DNA from 3 places in the Lysinibacillus sp. ACHW1.5 genome. Region 1 is predicted to be linked to each of the others. Evidence: a T-box and tRNA genes for the amino acid it is inferred to sense, from the RefSeq annotation. Region 1 holds a T-box; the other regions hold tRNA genes.
What was found. A T-box is a leader RNA that pairs with one kind of tRNA and senses whether it is charged. The one in region 1 lies ahead of L6W14_RS15775 (valine--tRNA ligase), so its partner is inferred to be a tRNA-Val.

Region 1 (4,956 bases):
TTACAATTATTCGCTGAATATTTCCGTCTAATGGCAGAGGAAGGTATTTTCTTACCTCCTTCTCAATTCGAGGGACTATTCATCTCAACAGCTCACACGGAAGAGCACATTGCGACAACAGTGGCAGCATTCCATAAAGTATTTGCACAGTTAGCGCAATAAAATTTGATAGAGCATGCTAGAGTTTTTTCTAGCGTGCTCTTCTGCTGTTAAAAAACAAAACCATCACGAGAATTTTTGCGAAAGGTGAAAATGTTTCCGTTGTAGGCTACTTGCTTTCCTGTGGCCTCATCTCTTTAGCTATCCCACGGGAGTCAAGCACCTTCCGCTCCACCTCATAAATTTTCTTTATAGCAAAGGTTTTCAAATAAAGTGAAAGTGTTCACTACTCATTTTATGGAGAGGTGTTGTCACTCACGAACGCCCCCTGGATAGGACGCTGGCGGAAAGGAAATCAACCCTCGCCTTGTAAATTGCTTTATATCCCATTGACATTACCTTTTTTAATGGATTAAGCAGTAGGCATTATAGTGCTTGAGGAATACATGAGCAAAAAGGAATAATAGCATATATTTACTAGTAAGTAAGCTCAACTATACTGGATGAAGGACCTGCTTTTGTCAAAATTACATCTTTCAGCATAGCCAAATTGTGGGCGATATCGTTTATAATATAGCTATTCATAAAAGAAAGTAGTGAATTGATATGGCAACAGGCACACACACGGTCGAGGTACCCGTAGGGATTGAACATGTATGGGATTTCGTTAGTGATATGGAAAAATGGGCAAAGCTTGTCCCTGGTTATAATGCACATGAAATGATTGATGAGAAACACTCCACTTGGACTTTTAAAGGCAATGTTGGCGTTCTGAAAAAAACAGTTGAAGTAGAAATTACAATCTTAGAATGGTTAGCACCATCAAAAGTTACATTTGAATTAAAGGGTCTTTCTGATAACTTCACAGGAAATGGCTATTTCCTCGCAGAAAGTATTGACGCTGAAAATACTAAAATGACAGGATTCTTAGAAGTCATTGCGGGCGGGTTAGCTGGCCCTGTTCTAAATCCGATTTTTAAACCGATCGTTCCAAAGGCAACACAAATGCTAACAGATCGTGTAGCTAATAAAATTAAATTAGTAAATGTTTAATGATACGAACAACCATGGGAATGGCATGCTAGACTAATACTTCTAGCATGCCATTTTTTTAGTAGTATCTATTTTTAACTATGTTCAAATGGCAACACCCTAGCATACTATCCTTCGAATCGTCATATGATGCAAAGGGAGGGATTATTATCGAACACAAAACTTGGAATATGCGCGAAACATTTTGTTTTCCTGGATATGGCTGCCCAACTGAAATAGCAGCTGTTCAAATTAAGCCACAGTGGCAGGCAATGCAGTTAGAGGATTCTTTGCGACTTATGGGCATCTATCATATCACCGCACACGTTCGCTTTGATTTTCAAGATATGCAAGCATTTGCAGAAAATGAAGACTTAATTACAATTGATGCCCTTGATATTCAAGGAGATACTGGTTATTTTGAGTATGCCGTTCCTTTACATGTGGATTTACCAAAGGAATCCGATGTCAAAGATTTAATGGTCAAGGATATTCGCCCTAGTCTGACAAATCAGATGTGTCAGCTTGAGTGGACAGTCACAAGTGCTTTCAATGAATATGAACCTGTTGTTGAAAAAGATGTGTTAGACAATCCGCACCTATCAACACATGCTTTCGAACAAGAGGAGACATTAGCTGCAATTGAAGAAAGTGTTCAAGTGAAACAACCTGCCGCAGTAGCAGCAGCTTCACGCCAAGAGAATTCTACAACAGTTGAGCAAAAAGCTGTATTAAGAGAATCCTCAAGCCATATTGTTGTACGCGAATCCAGTACTTGGCATGAAGTGCCTTCTATGATTTGGGATCTAACAGAAGAATATACACCGCTTAAAGTTCGTGTTTCAAATGATATCTTTCAAAAGTAAATAGCAGAGAAGTAGCAGGAGTAATAAGAAGACTAAATCACCTGATGTTGGCACAATAATGACACGGATAAACTGAAAAGCACAAATCGGCACGATGATGGTTCTGCAATAAAAACGAACTTGTCGTAGCCAAGGTGGTAAAAGCCAAGGGTTATACTTGCGTCGTCGCATTTGAATTGTCACTTCCTTTTCTATTTACTTTCCTCTTACTAAAAGATGACTAAATAACTTGAAAAATGACTCGATCCTGCGGTACAATAAGGAAAATCAAATACAGATGCTATGATAGGGAAGAGTAAATTTTGACTACATTTTCAGAGAGGAAACGGTAGCTGAGAAGTTTCTATTTGTACGAAATTGAAGGTAGCCCTTGAGCAGCTTTAGTGAACTAAAAGTAGTTAAAGCCGGTTAAACACCGTTACCGAATTGAGAGCCAGTAGAATAGGCTGAGAAAATATGTTTTTTAACATTTATCTTAACCCTGCTGGAATTAAAGGTGGTACCGCGAACTAAAACTCCTTCGTCCTTTTAGACGAGAGGAGTTTTTTTATTGGGTAAAAAAATAAATAGTTTTCTTTACCAACAATTTTCAAACAATAGGAGGAGTCAATATGACAGAAAACATTTCAATGCCAACTAAATATGACCCACAGTCCATTGAAGCTGGTCGCTATGAATGGTGGTTACAAGGGAAGTTTTTCGAGGCACAGCCTGAAAGTGGGAAAAAGCCCTATTCAATCGTTATTCCACCACCAAACGTAACAGGTAAATTACACCTTGGTCATGCTTGGGATACAACACTACAAGATATCCTCATTCGTATGAAACGCATGCAAGGCTATGATGCCCTATGGTTACCAGGTATGGACCATGCTGGTATAGCAACACAGGCAAAAGTAGAAGCCAAGCTGCGTGAGGATAATATTACACGTTATGATTTAGGACGTGAAAAATTCCTCGAAAAAACATGGGAATGGAAAGAAGAGTATGCTGGACATATTCGTGATCAATGGGCAAAGCTTGGTCTTGGATTAGATTATACACGTGAACGTTTCACATTAGATAAAGGTCTTTCAGATGCGGTAAAAACAGTTTTTGTTCAGTTATATGAAAAAGGTTTAATTTATCGTGGTGAACGTATTATCAACTGGGACCCAGCAGCAAAAACAGCATTATCTGATATCGAGGTAATTTATCAGGATGTGCAAGGTGCCTTCTATCATATGAAATATCCATTAGCTGATGGCTCTGGCTATGTAGAAGTTGCTACAACACGTCCCGAAACAATGCTTGGTGACTCTGGGGTAGCTGTTCACCCGAACGATGAGCGTTATCAGCACTTAATTGGTAAAAACGTTATTTTACCGATTGTAGGTCGTGAAATTCCAATTGTTGCTGATGAGTACGTTGATATGGAATTTGGTACTGGGGTTGTAAAAATGACACCAGCCCATGATCCGAATGACTTTGAAGTTGGTAATCGTCATAATCTAGAGCGCATTCTAGTAATGAATGAAGACGGCACAATGAATGATCTTGCTGGCAAATATAAAGGAATGGATCGCTTCGAATGCCGCAAGCAAATTGTTGCTGATTTACAAGAAGCAGGTGTGTTAATTCGCATTGAAGAGCATATGCATTCAGTAGGACACTCTGAACGTTCTGGTGCTGTTGTTGAGCCATATCTTTCAGCACAATGGTTCGTTAAAATGCAACCACTTGCTGATGCTTCCCTAGAGCTGCAAAAGGACGAAGAAGGGAAAGTAAACTTTGTTCCTGCTCGTTTTGAAAACACATATTCCCGCTGGATGGAGAATATACGCGATTGGTGTATTTCTCGTCAATTATGGTGGGGCCATCAAATCCCAGCCTGGTACCATAATGAAACAGGCGAAATATACGTAGGTAAAGAAGCCCCAGCAGATGCAGAAAACTGGACGCAAGATGAAGATGTACTAGATACATGGTTCTCTTCAGCACTATGGCCGTTTTCTACTATGGGTTGGCCAGATGAAGCAAATGAAGAATATAAACGTTATTATCCAACAAATACATTAGTAACAGGCTATGATATTATTTTCTTCTGGGTTTCTCGAATGATTTTCCAAGGTCTTGAGTTTACAGATCAACGTCCATTTAAAGATGTGCTAATTCATGGTTTAGTACGTGATGGTGAAGGGCGTAAAATGAGTAAATCACTTGGCAATGGTGTTGATCCAATGGATGTCATTGAACAATACGGTGCAGATTCATTACGCTACTTCTTAGCTACTGGTTCATCACCTGGTCAAGATTTACGCTATACAACTGAAAAAGTTGAAGCAGTATGGAACTTTGCCAATAAGATTTGGAATGCATCACGTTTTGCGCTTATGAATATGGATGGTATGACATATGATGAGATCGATTTAACTGGTGAAAAATCAGTAGCTGACAAATGGATTTTAACGCGCTTAAATGAAACGATTGAACGCGTAACCTCTCTTGCAGAGCGCTATGAATTCGGCGAAGTTGGCCGTGAATTATACAATTTCATTTGGGATGATTTCTGTTCTTGGTATATTGAAATGGCAAAATTACCACTTTACGGGGAGGATGAAGCAGCTAAAAAGACAACTCGATCTATTTTAGCTTACGTACTAGATCAAACAATGCGTCTTTTACATCCATTTATGCCTTTCGTTACAGAAGAAATCTGGCAGCACTTACCACACGAAGGTGAATCTATTACAGTAGCAGCATGGCCAACAGTACGCACAGATCTTCATTTTGCTGATGAAGCAGATAATATGAAGCTCCTAATGGATATTATACGTTCAGTACGTAATATTCGTGCGGAAGTAAATACACCGATGAGCAAAAAAGTACCGTTGTTTATTTCAGCGAAAGATGCAGCAACATCAGCTGTACTTAAAGATAATCAAGCATATCTAGAAAAATTCTGTAATCCTGACACTTT
Region 2 (4,956 bases), 1.6 Mb from region 1:
ACTTGGAGATAGCTGGTTCTCTCCGAAATAGCTTTAGGGCTAGCCTCGTGATGAGAATACTGGAGGTAGAGCACTGTTTGGACTAGGGGGCCATCCCGGTTTACCGAATTCAGACAAACTCCGAATGCCAGATATTTATACACGGGAGTCAGACTGCGAGTGATAAGATCCGTAGTCAAAAGGGAAACAGCCCAGACCACCAGCTAAGGTCCCAAAGTAATCGTTAAGTGGAAAAGGATGTGGCGTTGCACAGACAACCAGGATGTTGGCTTAGAAGCAGCCATCATTTAAAGAGTGCGTAATAGCTCACTGGTCGAGTGACGCTGCGCCGAAAATGTATCGGGGCTAAACGATTCACCGAAGCTGTGGATTGACATCTACGATGTCAGTGGTAGGAGAGCGTTCTAAGTGCGTTGAAGTCAGATCGGAAGGACTGGTGGAGCGCTTAGAAGTGAGAATGCCGGTATGAGTAGCGAAAGACGGGTGAGAATCCCGTCCACCGTATGACTAAGGTTTCCTGAGGAAGGCTCGTCCGCTCAGGGTTAGTCGGGACCTAAGCCGAGGCCGATAGGCGTAGGCGATGGACAACAGGTTGATATTCCTGTACCACCTCCTCACCGTTTGAGAAATGGGGGGACGCAGTAGGATAGGGTAAGCGCGCCGTTGGTTGTGCGCGTCCAAGCAGTAAGGCGTGTGTGTAGGCAAATCCGCACACTGTAACGTTGAGCTGTGATGGCGAGTCCGTATGGACGAAGTTCCTGATTTCACACTGCCAAGAAAAGCCTCTATCGAGGTGAGAGGTGCCCGTACCGCAAACCGACACAGGTAGTCGAGGAGAGAATCCTAAGGTGTGCGAGAGAACTCTCGTTAAGGAACTCGGCAAAATGACCCCGTAACTTCGGGAGAAGGGGTGCTCTTGAGCGTGCAAGCGCATGAGAGCCGCAGTGAATAGGCCCAGGCGACTGTTTAGCAAAAACACAGGTCTCTGCAAAACCGTAAGGTGACGTATAGGGGCTGACGCCTGCCCGGTGCTGGAAGGTTAAGAGGAGTGGTTAGCGCAAGCGAAGCTGCGAATTGAAGCCCCAGTAAACGGCGGCCGTAACTATAACGGTCCTAAGGTAGCGAAATTCCTTGTCGGGTAAGTTCCGACCCGCACGAAAGGCGTAACGATCTGGGCACTGTCTCAACGAGAGACTCGGTGAAATTATAGTACCTGTGAAGATGCAGGTTACCCGCGACAGGACGGAAAGACCCCGTGGAGCTTTACTGTAGCCTGATATTGAATTTTGGTACAACTTGTACAGGATAGGTAGGAGCCAGAGATCTCGGAGCGCCAGCTTCGAAGGAGGCGTCGGTGGGATACTACCCTGGTTGTATTGAAATTCTAACCCATGCCCCTTAGCGGGGCAGGAGACAGTGTCAGGCGGACAGTTTGACTGGGGCGGTCGCCTCCTAAAAGGTAACGGAGGCGCCCAAAGGTTCCCTCAGAATGGTTGGAAATCATTCGTAGAGTGTAAAGGCACAAGGGAGCTTGACTGCGAGACCTACAAGTCGAGCAGGGTCGAAAGACGGGCTTAGTGATCCGGTGGTTCCGCATGGAAGGGCCATCGCTCAACGGATAAAAGCTACCCCGGGGATAACAGGCTTATCTCCCCCAAGAGTCCACATCGACGGGGAGGTTTGGCACCTCGATGTCGGCTCATCGCATCCTGGGGCTGTAGTCGGTCCCAAGGGTTGGGCTGTTCGCCCATTAAAGCGGTACGCGAGCTGGGTTCAGAACGTCGTGAGACAGTTCGGTCCCTATCCGTCGTGGGCGTAGGAAATTTGAGAGGAGCTGTCCTTAGTACGAGAGGACCGGGATGGACACACCGCTGGTGTACCAGTTGTCTTGCCAAAGGCATCGCTGGGTAGCTATGTGTGGACGGGATAAGTGCTGAAAGCATCTAAGCATGAAGCCCCCCTCAAGATGAGATTTCCCATTACGCAAGTAAGTAAGATCCCTCAAAGACGATGAGGTAGATAGGTTCGAGGTGGAAGTATGGTGACACATGGAGCTGACGAATACTAATCGATCGAGGACTTAACCAAAAACGTTTGAAGCATTCAATGTATCGTTTATCTAGTTTTGAAAGAACAAGTCTTTCAGCTGAATAAGTGAAGTGATGATGGCAAAGAGGTCACACCCGTTCCCATACCGAACACGGAAGTTAAGCTCTTTAGCGCCGATGGTAGTTGGGGGCTTCCCCCTGTGAGAGTAGGACGTCGCTTCGCTTATTTTTTGTGGAGGATTAGCTCAGCTGGGAGAGCACCTGCCTTACAAGCAGGGGGTCGGCGGTTCGAGCCCGTCATCCTCCACCATTTTGGTCCCGTGGTGTAGCGGTTAACATGCCTGCCTGTCACGCAGGAGATCGCCGGTTCGATCCCGGTCGGGACCGCCATTATTATTGCCGGTGTAGCTCAGTTGGTAGAGCAACTGACTTGTAATCAGTAGGTCGTGGGTTCGACTCCTATCGCCGGCACCATTCCCTTGGAGGGGTAGCGAAGTGGCTAAACGCGGCGGACTGTAAATCCGCTCCTTAGGGTTCGGCGGTTCGAATCCGTCCCCCTCCACCATTTTAGGGGCATAGTTCAACGGTAGAATAGAGGTCTCCAAAACCTTTGGTGTGGGTTCGATTCCTACTGCCCCTGCCAGGTATTGAGGTACTCGTTCATAATACAGCTAATATAATCTATATAGTGGCGATTGTGGCGAAGTGGTTAACGCATCGGATTGTGGTTCCGACATTCGTGGGTTCGATTCCCATCAGTCGCCCCATTTTAAAATTGGGGTATAGCCAAGCGGTAAGGCAACGGATTTTGATTCCGTCATGCCTAGGTTCGAATCCTAGTACCCCAGCCATTTTTAATTTCACGAGCCATTAGCTCAGTTGGTAGAGCATCTGACTTTTAATCAGAGGGTCGAAGGTTCGAGTCCTTCATGGCTCATCATTTTTTAATTAACATGCGCCCGTAGCTCAATTGGATAGAGCGTCTGACTACGGATCAGAAGGTTATGGGTTCGACTCCTGTCGGGCGCGCCAATAAAATCATGTTTACGGAATGTAGCTCAGCTTGGTAGAGCACTTGGTTTGGGACCAAGGGGTCGTAGGTTCGAATCCTGTCATTCCGACCATCTTTCATGTTAAATGGGGCCTTAGCTCAGCTGGGAGAGCGCCTGCCTTGCACGCAGGAGGTCAGCGGTTCGATCCCGCTAGGCTCCACCATTGTAATATTTTTGGAGGTATACCCAAGTCTGGCTGAAGGGATCGGTCTTGAAAACCGACAGGCGGGTAACACCGCGCGGGGGTTCGAATCCCTCTACCTCCTCCATTTTTCGGGTCAGTAGCTCAGTTGGTAGAGCATTAGATTGAAGCTCTAAGTGTCGGCGGTTCGATTCCGTCCTGACCCACCATTATTGCGGGTGTAGTTTAATGGTAAAACCTCAGCCTTCCAAGCTGATGTCGTGAGTTCGATTCTCATCACCCGCTCCAAAATGGGCCTATAGCTCAGCTGGTTAGAGCGCACGCCTGATAAGCGTGAGGTCGATGGTTCGAGTCCATTTAGGCCCATCATTATTCCGAAGTAGCTCAGTTGGTAGTAGCACCTGACTGTTAATCAGGTTGTCGCAGGTTCGAGTCCTGCCTTCGGAGCCACGGCCCGTTGGTCAAGTGGTTAAGACACCGCCCTTTCACGGCGGTAACACGGGTTCGAATCCCGTACGGGTCATCAAGCATGTAGCACAGATGTGTGTTACATGCTTTTTTCTATTCTCCTTTTTGTTAATCGATAAAAGATAATGCAATAGCAGAAAAAGACCTATTGGCAAGGTGAAGGACTAAATTTCATTCCCCTAGCATCTTTCTATGGGCTTCCAATAAACCGCTTTACTTACCACGTACACTTCATGGTCAACATTTTTGTGAAGGCGCTTGACTTCTCTAGTATAGCGATACAGGCGCAATCCTGCCCAGAGAATTAGTGAAACTGGTTCTGCTCTATGCGAAAGCGAAGTACTAGCAGCAAGTAAGTAGCTCAGAGCGATTAGTCTTTCCATCATTTATAAAAATTCTATTGATTTCTTTGTTCTGCAATCCCCTGAAAAAGGCTACATGACTACTGTAGCCTTTTTATAATAATTAAAATCTTTCTCCCTTACATTCTCTTACGAAAAAGAGTCTATAGAGTAAATTTGAACAAACTATTTCATATATAAAATATGTATGTTTTTTCGATTACTATTTTCATGGTGCTTGTTGTTTTGTTCCTCTAATATGAGGATAAGTGGAGGAATCGATATGAATATACAGGAGATACAGCAATTTTTAAATCTATATCAGACAGAACAAAATGAATCAGAACTTTGGTTAAAGAATAGATTACAGGCAGTTAAGGATGCAGGTGAATATCATCCAACAACAGAGGAGCTAGTTTTTGGTGCACGGGTGGCATGGCGAAATAGCAATAAGTGTATTGGACGTCTGTTTTGGCAGTCACTGCATGTGGTAGATGCACGTGATGTTTTAGATGAAAAGGCTATTTTTCAAAAATTACTAGAACATATTGATTATGCGACAAATCATGGGAAAATTCGTCCAACTATAACAGTGTTTGCTTCAGATAGAGTACGGATTTGGAATCATCAACTAATTCGTTATGCAGGCTATGAAACAGATGCAGGCATTATTGGAGATTCACAGTCCATTAAATTTACAAAAGTGTGTGAGTCGTTAGGATGGAGAGGTAAAGGAACTGATTTTGATGTACTACCACTCGTTATACAGGTGGATAATCGTGCTCCTCAAATGTTTGTAATTCCTGAAGAAAATATAGTAGAGGTCTCAATCCGCCATCCAGAGTCAATCGATGTGGAGAAATTAGGAATGAAGTGGTATGCTGTACCCATTATTTCGAGTATGC
Region 3 (4,956 bases), 670 kb from region 1:
AATTGTTTATGAATATGGAAATTCATTCTTTTTCAATAGCTGGTCTTTTAGAGTATTAGTCATTTTATCTTCTCCATTATAGAACTCTCTATTGATAATACCGTTAAAAGACCCTACATAGTCCTTTGCCAGAACTTTCGTTAAATATTATCAAATAATCATTAAACTCCATCTCCATCTCCCTTTAGAACATATATTTAAAAGAATTCTACAACCTTTCATTAAACCCTTATTGGATAACAGCTTGTGTAAAAACTTGTGTAAAATAAATCTGATTATGTGTAAAATTTGTGTAAAACAAAATCATTTCTTATCGTTTTATATCGTATTCTCAGGAAATGTAAAAAGCTCATAAACCTGTCATATCAAGGTTTATGAGCTCTCTTAATTTTTTAATCGTAACGTATATTAAACTAAAGATACCGGTGGTCGGGGTCGAACCGACACTCCAAAGGAACACGATTTTGAGTCGTGCGCGTCTGCCAATTCCGCCACACCGGCATAATGGAGATAAAAAAAATCGGATAAACCGATTAACAGTTGAAATATGGAGGCGGCAACCGGATTTGAACCGGTGATAAGGGTGTTGCAGACCCGTGCCTTACCACTTGGCTATGCCGCCGTCATACTTGGAGCGGAAGACGAGGTTCGAACTCGCGACCCCCACCTTGGCAAGGTGGTGTTCTACCACTGAACTACTTCCGCAAAAATGGCTGGGGTACTAGGATTCGAACCTAGGCATGACGGAATCAAAATCCGTTGCCTTACCGCTTGGCTATACCCCAACAATGGGGCGACTGATGGGAATCGAACCCACGAATGCCGGAACCACAATCCGGTGCGTTAACCACTTCGCCACAATCGCCATTGTATTATGATGTTTATTAATTTTATATGAGATGGGGCGACTGATGGGAATCGAACCCACGAATGCCGGAACCACAATCCGGTGCGTTAACCACTTCGCCACAATCGCCATAAAATTAATTGGCAGGGGCAGTAGGAATCGAACCCACACCAAAGGTTTTGGAGACCTCTATTCTACCGTTGAACTATGCCCCTAAAAAAATAAAACTGGTGGAGGGGGACGGATTCGAACCGCCGAACCCTAAGGAGCGGATTTACAGTCCGCCGCGTTTAGCCACTTCGCTACCCCTCCGGGAAAATCTGGTGCCGGCTATAGGAATCGAACCCACGACCTACTGATTACAAGTCAGTTGCTCTACCTGCTGAGCTAAACCGGCAAAAAAACAGGATGGGTCAGGACGGAATCGAACCGCCGACACTTAGAGCTTCAATCTAATGCTCTACCAACTGAGCTACTGACCCATATTTTAAAATAAATGGCGGTCCCGACCGGGATCGAACCGGCGATCTCCTGCGTGACAGGCAGGCATGTTAACCGCTACACCACGGGACCATTTGGTTGCGGGGGCTGGATTTGAACCAACGACCTTCGGGTTATGAGCCCGACGAGCTACCACTGCTCCACCCCGCGATAATACTATAATGTTGTAAAAATAATGGTGGAGGATGACGGGCTCGAACCGCCGACCCTCTGCTTGTAAGGCAGATGCTCTCCCAGCTGAGCTAATCCTCCATCTGGGTATTGAAATGGTGACCCCTACGGGATTCGAACCCGTGTTACCGCCGTGAAAGGGCGGTGTCTTAACCACTTGACCAAGGGGCCATCGTTTGGAACACATCAAAGTGCTGGCGGAGAGTAAGGGATTTGAACCCTTGAGACAGTGTTAACCGCCTACACGATTTCCAATCGTGCTCCTTCGGCCACTCGGACAACTCTCCAAGAATGGCTCCGAAGGCAGGACTCGAACCTGCGACAACCTGATTAACAGTCAGGTGCTACTACCAACTGAGCTACTTCGGAATAATTTTAGTATATAGCCTAGCGACGTCCTACTCTCACAGGGGGAAGCCCCCAACTACCATCGGCGCTAAAGAGCTTAACTTCCGTGTTCGGTATGGGAACGGGTGTGACCTCTTTGCCATCATCACTAGACTATTATCGACCTTCCATACACGGATTATTGGTGTATCTAGAAGCTCTCTTTTTAGAAAGATTTGCTCTTTCAAAACTGGATAAACGGCACATTGAATGTTTCAAACGTTTTTGGTTAAGTCCTCGATCGATTAGTATTCGTCAGCTCCATGTGTCACCACACTTCCACCTCGAACCTATCTACCTCATCGTCTTTGAGGGATCTTACTTACTTGCGTAATGGGAAATCTCATCTTGAGGGGGGCTTCATGCTTAGATGCTTTCAGCACTTATCCCGTCCACACATAGCTACCCAGCGATGCCTTTGGCAAGACAACTGGTACACCAGCGGTGTGTCCATCCCGGTCCTCTCGTACTAAGGACAGCTCCTCTCAAATTTCCTACGCCCACGACGGATAGGGACCGAACTGTCTCACGACGTTCTGAACCCAGCTCGCGTACCGCTTTAATGGGCGAACAGCCCAACCCTTGGGACCGACTACAGCCCCAGGATGCGATGAGCCGACATCGAGGTGCCAAACCTCCCCGTCGATGTGGACTCTTGGGGGAGATAAGCCTGTTATCCCCGGGGTAGCTTTTATCCGTTGAGCGATGGCCCTTCCATGCGGAACCACCGGATCACTAAGCCCGTCTTTCGACCCTGCTCGACTTGTAGGTCTCGCAGTCAAGCTCCCTTGTGCCTTTACACTCTACGAATGATTTCCAACCATTCTGAGGGAACCTTTGGGCGCCTCCGTTACCTTTTAGGAGGCGACCGCCCCAGTCAAACTGTCCGCCTGACACTGTCTCCTGCCCCGCTAAGGGGCATGGGTTAGAATTTCAATACAACCAGGGTAGTATCCCACCGACGCCTCCTTCGAAGCTGGCGCTCCGAGATCTCTGGCTCCTACCTATCCTGTACAAGTTGTACCAAAATTCAATATCAGGCTACAGTAAAGCTCCACGGGGTCTTTCCGTCCTGTCGCGGGTAACCTGCATCTTCACAGGTACTATAATTTCACCGAGTCTCTCGTTGAGACAGTGCCCAGATCGTTACGCCTTTCGTGCGGGTCGGAACTTACCCGACAAGGAATTTCGCTACCTTAGGACCGTTATAGTTACGGCCGCCGTTTACTGGGGCTTCAATTCGCAGCTTCGCTTGCGCTAACCACTCCTCTTAACCTTCCAGCACCGGGCAGGCGTCAGCCCCTATACGTCACCTTACGGTTTTGCAGAGACCTGTGTTTTTGCTAAACAGTCGCCTGGGCCTATTCACTGCGGCTCTCATGCGCTTGCACGCTCAAGAGCACCCCTTCTCCCGAAGTTACGGGGTCATTTTGCCGAGTTCCTTAACGAGAGTTCTCTCGCACACCTTAGGATTCTCTCCTCGACTACCTGTGTCGGTTTGCGGTACGGGCACCTCTCACCTCGATAGAGGCTTTTCTTGGCAGTGTGAAATCAGGAACTTCGTCCATACGGACTCGCCATCACAGCTCAACGTTACAGTGTGCGGATTTGCCTACACACACGCCTTACTGCTTGGACGCGCACAACCAACGGCGCGCTTACCCTATCCTACTGCGTCCCCCCATTTCTCAAACGGTGAGGAGGTGGTACAGGAATATCAACCTGTTGTCCATCGCCTACGCCTATCGGCCTCGGCTTAGGTCCCGACTAACCCTGAGCGGACGAGCCTTCCTCAGGAAACCTTAGTCATACGGTGGACGGGATTCTCACCCGTCTTTCGCTACTCATACCGGCATTCTCACTTCTAAGCGCTCCACCAGTCCTTCCGATCTGACTTCAACGCACTTAGAACGCTCTCCTACCACTGACATCGTAGATGTCAATCCACAGCTTCGGTGAATCGTTTAGCCCCGATACATTTTCGGCGCAGCGTCACTCGACCAGTGAGCTATTACGCACTCTTTAAATGATGGCTGCTTCTAAGCCAACATCCTGGTTGTCTGTGCAACGCCACATCCTTTTCCACTTAACGATTACTTTGGGACCTTAGCTGGTGGTCTGGGCTGTTTCCCTTTTGACTACGGATCTTATCACTCGCAGTCTGACTCCCGTGTATAAATATCTGGCATTCGGAGTTTGTCTGAATTCGGTAAACCGGGATGGCCCCCTAGTCCAAACAGTGCTCTACCTCCAGTATTCTCATCACGAGGCTAGCCCTAAAGCTATTTCGGAGAGAACCAGCTATCTCCAAGTTCGATTGGAATTTCTCCGCTACCCACACCTCATCCCCGCACTTTTCAACGTGCGTGGGTTCGGGCCTCCAGTAAGTGTTACCTCACCTTCACCCTGGACATGGGTAGATCACCTGGTTTCGGGTCTACGACCACGTACTACTTCGCCCTATTCAGACTCGCTTTCGCTGCGGCTCCGCCTTCTAAAGCTTAACCTTGCACGTAATCGTAACTCGCCGGTTCATTCTACAAAAGGCACGCTATCACCCATTAACGGGCTCTAACTACTTGTAGGCACACGGTTTCAGGATCTCTTTCACTCCCCTTCCGGGGTGCTTTTCACCTTTCCCTCACGGTACTGGTTCACTATCGGTCACTAGGTAGTATTTAGCCTTGGGAGATGGTCCTCCCGGATTCCGACGGAATTTCACGTGTTCCGCCGTACTCAGGATCCACTCAGGAGAGAACGAACTTTCGACTACAGGGCTTTTACCTGCTCTGGCGGACCTTTCCAAGTCGCTTCATCTAACTCGCTCTTTTGTAACTCCGTATAGAGTGTCCTACAACCCCAAGAGGCAAGCCTCTTGGTTTGGGCTCTTCCCGTTTCGCTCGCCGCTACTCAGGGAATCGATTTTTCTTTCTCTTCCTCCAGGTACTTAGATGTTTCAGTTCCCTGGGTCTGCCTTCAAGACGCTATGTATTCACGTCAAGATACTACGCGATTAAACGTAGTGGGTTCCCCCATTCGGAAATCTCCGG

Region 2: it encodes a tRNA-Val, which carries the amino acid that the T-box ahead of L6W14_RS15775 (valine--tRNA ligase) is inferred to sense. The anticodon was not compared.
Region 3: it encodes a tRNA-Val, which carries the amino acid that the T-box ahead of L6W14_RS15775 (valine--tRNA ligase) is inferred to sense. The anticodon was not compared.

Annotation. Positions count from the first base shown of each region.
Region 1 covers NZ_CP091777.1:3,161,593-3,166,548, reverse strand. Annotated here, with positions in the region: gene hemL (glutamate-1-semialdehyde 2,1-aminomutase) at 1-162, shown strand, start outside; gene L6W14_RS15790 (SRPBCC family protein) at 706-1,152, shown strand; gene L6W14_RS15785 (valyl-tRNA synthetase) at 1,233-1,997, shown strand; gene L6W14_RS15780 (hypothetical protein) at 1,974-2,168, opposite strand; T-box leader at 2,271-2,528, shown strand; gene L6W14_RS15775 (valine--tRNA ligase) at 2,609-4,956, shown strand, end outside.
Region 2 covers NZ_CP091777.1:255,354-260,309, forward strand. Annotated here, with positions in the region: rRNA gene L6W14_RS01185 (23S ribosomal RNA) at 1-2,088, shown strand, start outside; rRNA gene rrf (5S ribosomal RNA) at 2,156-2,271, shown strand; tRNA gene L6W14_RS01195 (tRNA-Val) at 2,283-2,358, shown strand; tRNA gene L6W14_RS01200 (tRNA-Asp) at 2,363-2,438, shown strand; tRNA gene L6W14_RS01205 (tRNA-Thr) at 2,447-2,522, shown strand; tRNA gene L6W14_RS01210 (tRNA-Tyr) at 2,530-2,613, shown strand; tRNA gene L6W14_RS01215 (tRNA-Trp) at 2,618-2,691, shown strand; tRNA gene L6W14_RS01220 (tRNA-His) at 2,740-2,815, shown strand; tRNA gene L6W14_RS01225 (tRNA-Gln) at 2,825-2,899, shown strand; tRNA gene L6W14_RS01230 (tRNA-Lys) at 2,913-2,985, shown strand; tRNA gene L6W14_RS01235 (tRNA-Arg) at 3,004-3,080, shown strand; tRNA gene L6W14_RS01240 (tRNA-Pro) at 3,096-3,172, shown strand; tRNA gene L6W14_RS01245 (tRNA-Ala) at 3,188-3,263, shown strand; tRNA gene L6W14_RS01250 (tRNA-Ser) at 3,277-3,369, shown strand; tRNA gene L6W14_RS01255 (tRNA-Phe) at 3,376-3,451, shown strand; tRNA gene L6W14_RS01260 (tRNA-Gly) at 3,457-3,530, shown strand; tRNA gene L6W14_RS01265 (tRNA-Ile) at 3,535-3,608, shown strand; tRNA gene L6W14_RS01270 (tRNA-Asn) at 3,616-3,692, shown strand; tRNA gene L6W14_RS01275 (tRNA-Glu) at 3,694-3,765, shown strand; gene L6W14_RS01280 (nitric oxide synthase oxygenase) at 4,335-4,956, shown strand, end outside.
Region 3 covers NZ_CP091777.1:3,835,617-3,840,572, forward strand. Annotated here, with positions in the region: tRNA gene L6W14_RS19275 (tRNA-Leu) at 421-501, opposite strand; tRNA gene L6W14_RS19280 (tRNA-Cys) at 549-622, opposite strand; tRNA gene L6W14_RS19285 (tRNA-Gly) at 631-705, opposite strand; tRNA gene L6W14_RS19290 (tRNA-Gln) at 711-785, opposite strand; tRNA gene L6W14_RS19295 (tRNA-His) at 790-865, opposite strand; tRNA gene L6W14_RS19300 (tRNA-His) at 901-976, opposite strand; tRNA gene L6W14_RS19305 (tRNA-Trp) at 989-1,062, opposite strand; tRNA gene L6W14_RS19310 (tRNA-Tyr) at 1,076-1,159, opposite strand; tRNA gene L6W14_RS19315 (tRNA-Thr) at 1,169-1,244, opposite strand; tRNA gene L6W14_RS19320 (tRNA-Phe) at 1,257-1,329, opposite strand; tRNA gene L6W14_RS19325 (tRNA-Asp) at 1,345-1,420, opposite strand; tRNA gene L6W14_RS19330 (tRNA-Met) at 1,424-1,498, opposite strand; tRNA gene L6W14_RS19335 (tRNA-Val) at 1,525-1,600, opposite strand; tRNA gene L6W14_RS19340 (tRNA-Glu) at 1,616-1,690, opposite strand; tRNA gene L6W14_RS19345 (tRNA-Ser) at 1,715-1,806, opposite strand; tRNA gene L6W14_RS19350 (tRNA-Asn) at 1,812-1,888, opposite strand; rRNA gene rrf (5S ribosomal RNA) at 1,905-2,020, opposite strand; rRNA gene L6W14_RS19360 (23S ribosomal RNA) at 2,132-4,956, opposite strand, start outside.